Regions from separate parts of the Gracilibacillus sp. Marseille-QA3620 genome, predicted to be linked through region 2. Evidence: predicted binding sites of a transcription regulator. Region 2 holds the regulator's gene; the other holds the start of a gene.

Region 1 (5,914 bases), 2.1 Mb from region 2:
ATGATGGAAGAGACCCGAGAGGTGTATTGAATGCCGATATTGTATTAATTGGTGTATCAAGAACCTCAAAGACACCTCTTTCCATGTATCTAGCCCATAAAAGATACAAGGTAGCCAATGTTCCGCTTGTACCTGAGGTAACTCCGCCGGAGGAACTATTTAAGATCAAAAAGAGTAAATGCTTCGGGCTTATTATCACGCCGGACAAGCTCAATGCCATTCGGAAAGAGCGGCTTAAATCTTTAGGGCTTACCTCTCAGGCCAGTTATGCGAGCTATGAGAGAATTCTAGAGGAGCTGGATTATGCCGAGAAAATAATGAAAAGGGTCGGCTGCCCTGTTATTAATGTGTCTAATAAAGCTGTTGAAGAAACAGCCAGTGTCATACTTGATATTTTAAAAAGTGAAAGGAGTTACAAATAATGACCAAATTCGTCTATCTATTCAATGAAGGAAACAGCACTATGAAGGAATTGCTTGGAGGCAAGGGTGCCAACCTGGCAGAAATGACGAACATTGGATTACCCGTACCGTTCGGGTTCACCATCAGCACGGAGGCTTGTAACTCCTATTATGAAAATGATAAAACGATTTCTTCTGAGGTTAAGACACAAATCTTAAAGGCTCTCTCTGAATTAGAGAGCATGACAGGCAAGAAATTAGGCGATCCAGCGAACCCGCTCCTTGTATCCGTTCGTTCTGGGGCTGTTTTTTCCATGCCGGGAATGATGGACACTATTTTGAATTTGGGCATGAATGCGGAAACGGTCGTCGGGATGGCCAAGCTGACGAATAATCCCCGCTTTGCTTATGATTCATACCGCCGCTTCATTCAAATGTTCTCTGATGTTGTTTTAGGCGTTGATACTTTTTATTTTGAACAATATTTGGAGGAAACACGAGAAGAGAAAGGCTATAAGCATGATCCTGAAATGACAGCAGAGGATTGGATGGGAATCATTGAAGGCTACAAAAAAATCGTGCAAAAGCATACGAAGCAGGCCTTCCCGGAAGATCCCGAACAGCAATTATTCCTGGCTGTTAATGCTGTATTCGATTCTTGGAATAATCAGCGGGCGAAAGTGTATAGACGTTTAAACAAGATTCCTGATCATTTGGGGACTGCTGTTAATATTCAAAGTATGGTTTTTGGAAACATGGGCGAAGATTCCGGCACAGGTGTTGCCTTCACACGAAACCCTTCTACAGGTGAGCATATCTTATATGGAGAATATTTAATCAATGCCCAAGGCGAGGATGTCGTGGCAGGAATACGGACACCTGAACCCATTCAGGCGTTGGAAAAGGATATGCCGGCAGTGTTCCAGCAATTCACTGATACATGTAAGAAGCTGGAGAGTCATTATTTGGACATGCAGGATATTGAATTTACGGTTGAACGCGGGAACTTATTCATTTTGCAGACAAGAAATGGGAAGCGGACTGCACAAGCAGCCATCCGCATCGCGGTTGAAATGGAACAAGAAGGAATCATCGATAAAGAGACCGCTCTTTTGCGTGTCGATCCCGAACAGCTTGATCAGCTGCTTCACCGCCGCATAGATGATACCCACGTGCGAAAGCAGCTGGCTAAAGGTCTTCCAGCTTCTCCTGGTGCGGCTACTGGTCAGGTTGTCTTTGATGCAGATGAAGCAGAACTGTTGGCTTCAGAGGGAGTGAAGGTCATTCTCGTCCGTCCGGAAACAACACCAGATGATATTCACGGAATAGTCGCATCCCAGGCGATTGTTACTAGCAGGGGCGGGATGACGAGCCATGCAGCTGTTGTTGCCCGTGGGATGGGAAAAGCCTGCATTTGCGGCTGTGATGCATTGAAGATTGATTTGAAAGAGAAGCAGTTCAAGGTTGGCGAAGTAGTCGTTAAACATAGAGAGATAATTACGATAGACGGTTCAACTGGGGAAATCATGCTTGGTGAAATTCCAATGATTGAGCCTGAACTCTCCGAGGAATTTAAGACCTTATTAAAATGGGCTGATGAATTGAGAGACCTTGGTGTCAGAGCCAATGCTGATAATCCAGAAGATGCAAGAAAGGCACTTGAGTTCGGAGCAGGCGGAATCGGTCTTTGCCGGACGGAGCATATGTTCATGGATGCAAAAAGGGTTCCTTTTGTTCAAAGCATGATCTTGGCAGAAACTTTGCCTGAACGGGAGGAAGCTCTGAGCCATCTCCTTCCGATGCAACAGGAGGATTTTGAAGGGATATTCGAGGCAATGGAGGGAAATCCGGTGACGATTCGTCTGCTTGATCCTCCTCTGCATGAGTTCCTGCCAGACAAGGAAGAATTGCTGGTCGATGTGACAAAGCTGCAAATCTTAGAACCTGACAGCTCAGAATTAGCAGAGAAAGAAGCATTATTAAAGAAAGTCCGCCAATTGGATGAGTTTAATCCAATGCTTGGTCATAGGGGCTGCCGTTTAGGAATGATTCATCCTGAAATCTATGGTATGCAAGCAAAAGCCATATTCTATGCCGTTGCTTCCATCATGAAGAAGGGACTCCCTGTACAACCAGAAATCATGATTCCGCTTGTCGGACATGTGAATGAGCTTAGACAAATGAGACAGCTTGTCATTGATACGGCCCAGGAGGTTGAAAAGGAAACAGGTCTTACATTCACTTATACGGTTGGAACCATGATTGAGATTCCGCGTGCAGCTTTAACAGCGGATGAAATTGCGGAGGAAGCAGATTTCTTCTCATTCGGTACAAATGATTTAACACAGACGACCTTTGGCTACAGCCGTGACGATGCCGAGGGGAAATTCCTGCAGACTTATATAGAAGAAAAGGTATTGCCTGATAACCCATTTGCGGTTCTTGATCAAAACGGGGTTGGCAAATTGGTAGAACTAGGTATCCAATTAGGAAGAAAGGCAAAACCGGAGCTGAAAACCGGTATTTGCGGTGAACACGGAGGAGAGAAGCTTTCCATTGATTTCTGCTATAGGACAGGGCTTGATTATGTGAGCTGCTCACCATACCGTGTACCGCTTGCGAGACTGGCAGCGGCACAGGCGACTATCCGAAATCAACAATCAAAAGAAGCTGTAACGAATTAATGGCATGAGCATGAAAAGCCCTGCAAGGTACATTCCTTGCAGGGTTTTTTTTCAGATGAATGTTAGAAGAAGAAAAACAAGACAAAATACTTGAAAGTCAAAGAAGGTCAGAGTATAATGAAGTCAAAGGTCAAATATAGTCAAAGTCAAACTCGGTATTAATCAGACAAACTTAGACCTTTCACTAAACCAAAAGACGAAATGAATAAAATGAAACGTAATGGAGGAGGAGTCACATATGTTATGTGAAAAATGCCAAAAAAATCAAGCAACTGTTCAAATGCAGCTCCGTATTAATGGTCATCAGGAAAATCACCATTTGTGCTCTTCTTGCTATAAAGAAGAACGACAAAAGCTAGGAACAAAGATGAATGGATTAAATATGAATGCAATGAATCCATTTTCCTTCAACCCATTTTCAAATGATTTCAATCAAGGCGGCTTTCAAATGCCTGGTCAGGAACAGCGAGCACAAGAACCGCCTCAAACCGTTCAAGGCGGCAGAGGAGGGGGATTGCTTGACCAATATGGCCGTAATCTGACACAGAATGCTAAAGCAGGTCTCATTGACCCAGTCATTGGCCGTGATAAAGAAGTAAAGCGTGTCATTGAGATCTTAAATAGACGTACGAAAAATAACCCAGTACTAATTGGTGAGCCTGGTGTAGGTAAAACAGCCATTGCCGAAGGATTGGCACTGAAGATTGCAGAGGGTCATGTGCCGGCAAAATTGAAAACGAAGGAAGTTTATTTATTGGATGTTGCCTCACTCGTCTCCAACACAGGAATCCGCGGACAATTTGAAGAGAGAATGAAACAGCTGATTTCCGAGCTTCAAGCACGAAAGAACATCATCTTATTCATTGATGAAATTCACCAGCTTGTCGGAGCTGGGTCAGCCGAAGGATCCATGGATGCAGGAAATATCCTGAAACCGGCATTGGCCCGCGGTGAAATGCAGCTTGTCGGTGCGACAACATTGAATGAGTATCGTCAAATCGAGAAAGACGGAGCATTAGAGCGTCGTTTCCAGCCAGTGCAGGTTGATGAGCCTACTACCGATGAAGCGCTTCGCATTCTCAAAGGATTAAAGGAACGGTATGAATCCTATCATCATGTGGAATACAAGAACGATGCCCTCGTGGCAGCGGTAGAGCTTTCCCATCGTTATATCCAGGACCGTTTCCTTCCAGATAAGGCCATTGATTTGATGGATGAAGCAGGCTCAAGATTGAACTTGACTATCGAGGGTGTCGAGGAAGAAACCGCTCAAAAACGTTTGGCTGAAATTCACAAAGAAAAAGAAGAAGCACTTCGAAATGAAGCTTATGAACAAGCAGCTAAACTTCGTGATGAAGAAGAAAAATTAGAAAAAATGCTCCAAGATGGGACTGAAGAAAAACCCGTCGTTACCGTCGATCATATCCAAAGTATTATCGAGGAGAAGACCGGTATCCCAGTCGGCAAGCTTCAAGAGGATGAAGCCAAGCGCATGAACAATCTTGAAGCCGAGCTTAAAAAGAAGGTTATTGGTCAAAAAGAAGCCGTCGAGAAAGTGGCAAAAGCCGTTCGCCGCAGCCGTGCAGGCTTGAAAGCAAAGAACAGACCAATCGGCTCCTTCTTATTCGTAGGACCAACTGGCGTAGGGAAAACTGAGCTTTCCAAAGCGTTGGCAGAGGAACTCTTCGGAACAAAAGATTCAATGATTCGTCTCGATATGAGTGAATATATGGAAAAACACAGCGTGTCTAAATTGATTGGTTCTCCTCCAGGCTATGTCGGACACGAAGAAGCCGGTCAATTAACGGAAAAGGTACGTCGTAAACCATATAGCATCATCCTTTTAGATGAAATTGAAAAAGCTCATCCAGATGTAATGCATATGTTCCTGCAAATCCTTGAGGATGGCCGTTTAACAGACAGTCAAGGACATACGGTTAACTTTAAAGATACTGTAATCATCATGACCAGCAATGCCGGCGTGATGGATAAAGTGAATAAGGTAGGATTTGAAGCAGATTCCGTACAGGAGGAAGTCAACATTCTGCAGCAGCTTAGCCAATACTTTAAACCTGAGTTCTTAAACAGGCTCGACAATATCATTCAGTTCGAGTCCTTAAGTAAAGAAGACTTACTTCAAATCGTCGATCTTATGCTTGATGAGCTTGAGGGAATGCTCAAAGAGGAAGGATTAACACTTGAAGTGACAGATGAAGTAAAAGCCAAATTGGCTGAATTAGGATATAATCCAGCATTCGGTGCCCGTCCATTGCGCAGAGTAATCCAAGAAAAATTGGAAGATGCCATTGCAGATTCTATCTTTGACCACCCTGAGGTTAAAGCCTTCAAGGCGGTACTTGAGGATGATACAATCAAAATCATGAAAGCTTAATAAAAAGGATTAACCCCTTGCCATTCTATGGCAAGGTTTTTTTATGTATTGGGATGTAGATATTTGTCGAAATAAAAATGAAACAAATGAAAGGATTTGGTAATGTTGTCACGAATTTGTAATAGGTAAGAAATACAGAAAGAGGAAGGGAGAAACAATGAAGAAGCTAATCGCCGTTATGGCAGCTGGCATGTTAACGTTGTCAGCTGCAGGGGGGACTTATGCGGCAGGTTTTGGGAAATCATCACTTGACCGGTCAGTCCAAGGAAATTTAGAATTGCCGCAGAAGAAAACGGGGCAAAAACATGAGGAGTATTTGCAGGAGGACACACTCATTGTTAAATACTCGGGAAAGATCAGTCACTTATACCGGGCAAAGGATGTCTCTTTTAAAAAGGATTATAGCGCGCTTGGCTACAGTGTCATTAAATTCAAAA
Region 2 (5,914 bases):
GGCATATAGTGCCTTCGCGGCAATGCCGTCTCCCTCTCTCACCAATCCAAGTAAGATATGTTCCGTACCGATATTATTATGACCGAGCCTGATTGCTTCTTCCTGTGCAAGTGCGAGTACCTTTTGTGCTCTTTCTGTGAATCGACCAAACATCATGATAAGTTCCTCCTATTCTTTCATTGGTTTATCTTCTAATGCCAGCCTTTCCCGAATGAGAGAAGCTCTTCGTATATCTCTTTCTTTTGGGTTCAGCGGCCCGCCTGCATAGCGCTGCAGGAAACCAGGCTGCGTAACAACCATTAATTCATTTAATATATGTTTCGTAATATTGGGGATGTATCCTAAATCAATCCCCAGCCGAACATCTGATAAACATTTAGCCGCTTCCTTAGACTCGAGGATGCGGGCATTCGATAAAATCCCTAAGGAACGGAATACCCTATCTTCCAATTGTATGTTTGAAGATTGGACCAATGTATCACGCGCGGCTTTTTCCTGCATAATTATTTGCTTCACCACACTGTCCAAGTCCTCAGCAATGGCTTCCTCGGTCTTTCCAAGCGTCATTTGATTCGAGATTTGAAAAATATTCCCGAGTGCCTCGCTGCCTTCTCCATACATGCCCCGAACGACCAGTCCAAGCTGATTGATGGCCGAGATGATTCTATCCATTTGCCTTGTCAGCACCAGCCCCGGCAAATGCAGCATCACAGAAGCCCGCAGACCGGTACCAACATTGGTAGGACAGCTCGTTAAATACCCAATCCTCTCATCAAATGCATAATCAAGTTCATTTTCAAGCAAATCATCAATCCGGCTCGCTACATCTAAAGCCTCTTTCAGCTGAAGTCCAGGGAATAAACATTGAATCCGAATATGGTCTTCCTCATTTACCATGATACTGACCTCTTCATTCTCTGTGATCAAGACTCCGCCCATCTCATATTCTTTCGCAAGCAGCGGGCTGATCAAATGTTTCTCCACAAGAACCTGTCTGTCGAGCGCCTGAAGGTCTCTCAACCTCACCATCTCCAAAGTGCCGAGTCCCGGCAGATACTGGCCACCAAGACGATTCTCCACTTTGCGGAGCATCTTAGCCGCCTCCTCTGCGGAGAACACTGTCGGGAAGGAAAGATCCTTCACATTACGTGCAAGCCGAATTCTCGAACTCATCACGATATCTGATTCCGGACCTTCCTGGTTCATCCATGAACTAATTGCATGGTTCATAAAATTTTCAATCGTCAACCTTCCCCGCCCCCTTCCTGAGACGCAGCCTCAATCTCCTTCTCAAGCTGACGAATCTCATCACGGACATGTACAGCCTTTTCAAATTCTTCTTGCTCAATCAACGCTTGCAGGTCTGCCTTCAAGTCATTAATCTGCTTTCTTATATGAAGCGTGCCGCCGGCTCTTTTTGGTATCTTGCCTGTATGGTTTACATTCCCGCCATGAAGCCTGCTTAAAACCGGCTCCAAATATGGCGCAAAGGTTTCATAGCATTGCCGGCAGCCAAACCGCCCGCTATTCACAAACTCCCGGTAAGTCAAATGGCAATGAGGACATTCCAGCTGGTCGCCCCCAAAGCCGGGACTCGCCTTCGTCGATGTCATGCCAAGACCCATATTTAAAAGGCCTGCAAGTAAATTGTTGAAAGATAAATTGCCCCCATCATGGAGCATAAAGATATCCCCCTTCTCAGCGGCGCAATGCTCGCAAAGGTTCACTTCTGCCTTCTTGCCGTTAATCACCTTCGTGAACTGCAGCGTAGCAGGCCGTTCATTACATTCCTGACAAAGCATTTCTCCACCTCATTCACTACTCACTTACTTATATCGTAACGTCATAAACATCGCCTTTAAAATTCTTGCTCTAAGCTCATCACGCTCAGGCAGGTCATAATGTAAAACTGAGCGATCCATCACACTCATCATAATTTTTGCTTCACGGATAGAAATCACTTCTTCCTCAACGAGCCTTCCAATTAACGCCTCTGAATTACTTTGAGAAATCCGGTCACCAATTAAACTGCTGAGCTGTTCAATAAGATGTGCCCTATCATGTGACTGAACCCGCATAATACGAATATATCCGCCTCCGCCACGCTTGCTCTCCACAACATAGCCTCTTTCGATGGTAAAGCGGGTGTTAATAACATAGTTGATTTGAGAGGGGACACATTGAAACTTATCAGCAATCTCGCTTCTTTTAATTTCGACTAATTCCTTCTCACTCATCTCTAATACATTCTTTAAATAACTCTCAATAATATCTGATATATTCTTCATCGCTTGACTCCCCCTCTCGCCGCTCTGACTTTGACTATATTTGACTTTAATTATAAAAAAGTTTTCTCATTTTGACAATGAATTACTCTATTCATTTCACTATGTATATACATTATTTCGCAAAAGGGCTATAAGGCAAAAAGCCAATAATAAAATTTTACCCATATTCTCTTTATTAGAAACCCTCTACATCAACATTTTATGGTAATTATATAAAAAGAAGAAATAGGGTATAGGAGGTACGGTAAAACGATGGAGGAGGCAATACAGATGGTTGTGAAAATTTGTGTGAATGAATGATCTTCTTTCTCTAACTTGATACCTGATTTGAGCGGGAGTGAGTTGGGCTGTCTTTGTTGAGGGAGCGGAATTTAACCATCTTTCGAACACCCTTTCCCCATGCTTCCTATGCCTTGCATGAGGTAAGGGTGGGAGGAACATGGCTTGTCCCACCTTTTGTCCACCTTCTCTTCATCTTTCCGATGTATTGTATGGTCAAAGGGTGGGCTTTCTCTGACGACTCCCACTCTTCACCCCCTTTGCATGGACATAGGATGGGTATCCTGAGCATTCCTCTTCTTCCCCATATAAAAACAAAAGACCAGTTCCATTAAGAACTGGTCCCTCACCATTCAGTAAATTGATTCTCAGACTGCCCGTTATAGAACCGAGCAATTTTCCATACCCCTGTTCGGAGCCTTTGAATATACCCTACAAGTTATATGCATGATAAAAATAGGTTCTTTTTCAAGTGTTGGGGTAGAGTCTTTTTGCTCTACCCCTTATCCTAATGAATCGCCGATGTTTTTATATTGATGATGGAGAAGGATTCTCGCGCGGAATCGGGTGAAATTCCGATAGCCAAATCCATTCCGTTTCATGACCTTTGTCAAATTGTTTAAGCCTTCCACAAACCCATTCGAGTAATTGAACTCGAAGCGATTTAAGATTTCTCTTTCCCAGTTTCGATACGTTTGGACTGTCTTGCTCAATTCAGGAATGCCACTCTCTTCTACCTTCTGATAGAACTTGCGAAGTTCTTTCTGCGTCTCCACAATCCCATTTTCTCCATTTTCTTTTGCCTTATAAAACCAAGTATAAAAGGCTTCCTTGAGCTCATACGCTTTCTGGAGCTCAGGGGAAAAGCTGAAGTATCGCTGAAGAAGCCATTGGTCTTTCTCCGTTAATTTATGAGCAGCTTTATGAAAGATATAGCGGGCTTTCTTGCATTTCTTTCGGTCATATTCATGCCACCTGGCCTGTTCCCTCACTCGAACCCGATCCAGCGCCCAATTCATATATCGCACAAAGTGAAAGCTATCCGCCACAATGATGGGACGATCCAACGCCTGTTGAACCGCCGCTTTAAAGGCCTGGCTCATGTCCATGACCACCACTTTCACCTTCGCGCCGTATTGGCGCAAATAGTCCTTGATGGTGTCCTTTCGCCGGTTTGGTAGGATGTCAATTGGCTCGCGAGTCTCGGCATTTGCGATGATGAGCTGGTACTTTTCCTTGCCTGTATTCCCCTTGAATTCATCAATGGCAATCACTTCTGGTAAGGCTGACTTCCCCTTCATGGAGGACGGGACAATGGCATCAAACCGCCGGATGATGGTACTGACGGATGTGTGGTATTGAGCGGCGATTTCCTTGAATGTCTTCGCTTTGATGGCTCGTATTTGTACTTGTTGGTTCCATTCTTTTGAGAAGCGTTGATACCGATCGACAAACGGATTCTGTTCGGCAAACCTTTTCCCGCATTGACAGGCATACCGGCGTTTACGATACTGGAGAATCGTTGGTCGTTCCGCCATTTTCAGATGTCGAACGGACTGGATGCGATAATCATGAACCTTCCCTGTTTTCTCGCCGCATCTTGGACAAATATGCGGGGTCAGGGGCATCTCCACGGTCATTTCAAAAACACCATGATCATTTACCTTGGACTTTATCACCTTAACGTCTTCTAAACCTGGCAATGTTATGTTAAAATTCAAGAGCACACATCTCCTTTTCGACTTGTTTCTCGACAATTCAAGTATAAGAAAAGTGGAGCATGTGTGCTCTTTTTTTATGTCCGTTTTTTGTGGACACCCCAACATTTAGTATAGAACCTAAAAATATTAGGCTGCACTGACTCTTTCTTAATAACAACCAATAGATAAAACAAAAAACCAGCTCATTACTGAACTGGTCTCTTTGTGCCCGGCAACGTCCTACTCTCACAGGGGCGTGAGCCCCAACTACCATCGGCGCTGAAGAGCTTAACTTCCGTGTTCGGAATGGGAACGGGTGTGGCCTCTTCGCCATCATTACCGGACTTATATGGTGGAGCCTAGCGGGATCGAACCGCTGACCTCCTGCGTGCAAAGCAGGCGCTCTCCCAGCTGAGCTAAGGCCCCATATAATTTAAGTTGTAAATGGTCGGGAAGACAGGATTCGAACCTGCGACCCCTTGGTCCCAAACCAAGTGCTCTACCAAGCTGAGCTACTTCCCGCAATAATGGCGCGCCCGAGAGGAGTCGAACCCCTAACCTTTTGATCCGTAGTCAAACGCTCTATCCAATTGAGCTACGGGCGCATTTAAAAGAGATAAAGTGCCGAGGGCCGGTCTCGAACCGGCACGGTAGTCACCTACCGCAGGATTTTAAGTCCTGTGCGTCTGCCAATTCCGCCACCCCGGCATTATGGTTGGCAATTGGAGCGGAAGACGGGATTCGAACCCGCGACCCCCACCTTGGCAAGGTGGTGTTCTACCACTGAACTACTTCCGCATGGATCATGCACATTTTTCGTTTCGGAACTTAAATAGTCCATCACGACAGAATTATTTAAATAAAGAGTGAGCCATGAAGGACTCGAACCTTCGACCCTCTGATTAAAAGTCAGATGCTCTACCGACTGAGCTAATGGCTCATATATGGTGGAGGATGACGGGATCGAACCGCCGACCCTCTGCTTGTAAGGCAGATGCTCTCCCAGCTGAGCTAATCCTCCATATGATGCCCGGCAACGTCCTACTCTCACAGGGGCGTGAGCCCAAACTACCATCGGCGCTGAAGAGCTTAACTTCCGTGTTCGGAATGGGAACGGGTGTGGCCTCTTCGCCATCGTTACCGGACTTATTCAAGAATGTTGAATCATTCTTTCAAAACTGGATAATGTTTGTTTGGCGTATGCGTTTGTTCTTGGTTAAGTCCTCGAACGATTAGTATCCGTCAGCTCCATGTGTCGCCACACTTCCACCTCGGACCTATCTACCTGATCATCTTTCAGGGTTCTTACTAGCTTGCGCTATGGGAAATCTCATCTCGAGGGGGGCTTCATGCTTAGATGCTTTCAGCACTTATCCCGTCCGCACGTAGCTACCCAGCTATGCTCCTGGCGGAACAACTGGTACACCAGCGGTGCGTCCATCCCGGTCCTCTCGTACTAAGGACAGCTCCTCTCAAATTTCCTGCGCCCACGACGGATAGGGACCGAACTGTCTCACGACGTTCTGAACCCAGCTCGCGTACCGCTTTAATGGGCGAACAGCCCAACCCTTGGGACCGACTACAGCCCCAGGATGCGATGAGCCGACATCGAGGTGCCAAACCTCCCCGTCGATGTGGACTCTTGGG

What was found. Region 2 encodes CtsR, which represses protease genes until heat stress. Its sites were predicted from a motif close to ATGGTCAATAAAGGTCAAACA; they were not measured.
Region 1: the regulator CtsR is predicted to act here: its motif matches at 3,179-3,199, upstream of ACY8DX_RS11425 (ATP-dependent Clp protease ATP-binding subunit).

Annotation. Positions count from the first base shown of each region.
Region 1 is NZ_CM143102.1:2,256,828-2,262,741, reverse strand. Features, by position in the region: gene ACY8DX_RS11435 (pyruvate, water dikinase regulatory protein) at 1-422, shown strand, start outside; gene ppdK (pyruvate, phosphate dikinase) at 422-3,085, shown strand; gene ACY8DX_RS11425 (ATP-dependent Clp protease ATP-binding subunit) at 3,324-5,477, shown strand; gene ACY8DX_RS11420 (S8 family serine peptidase) at 5,635-5,914, shown strand, end outside.
Region 2 is NZ_CM143102.1:86,485-92,398, reverse strand. Features, by position in the region: gene clpC (ATP-dependent protease ATP-binding subunit ClpC) at 1-156, opposite strand, end outside; gene ACY8DX_RS00500 (protein-arginine kinase McsB) at 169-1,230, opposite strand; gene ACY8DX_RS00495 (protein-arginine kinase activator protein McsA) at 1,245-1,802, opposite strand; gene ACY8DX_RS00490 (CtsR family transcriptional regulator) at 1,827-2,288, opposite strand; gene ACY8DX_RS00485 (ISL3 family transposase) at 3,071-4,294, opposite strand; rRNA gene rrf (5S ribosomal RNA) at 4,495-4,611, opposite strand; tRNA gene ACY8DX_RS00475 (tRNA-Ala) at 4,618-4,693, opposite strand; tRNA gene ACY8DX_RS00470 (tRNA-Pro) at 4,713-4,789, opposite strand; tRNA gene ACY8DX_RS00465 (tRNA-Arg) at 4,796-4,872, opposite strand; tRNA gene ACY8DX_RS00460 (tRNA-Leu) at 4,890-4,975, opposite strand; tRNA gene ACY8DX_RS00455 (tRNA-Gly) at 4,991-5,065, opposite strand; tRNA gene ACY8DX_RS00450 (tRNA-Lys) at 5,135-5,207, opposite strand; tRNA gene ACY8DX_RS00445 (tRNA-Val) at 5,213-5,288, opposite strand; rRNA gene rrf (5S ribosomal RNA) at 5,296-5,412, opposite strand; rRNA gene ACY8DX_RS00435 (23S ribosomal RNA) at 5,480-5,914, opposite strand, start outside.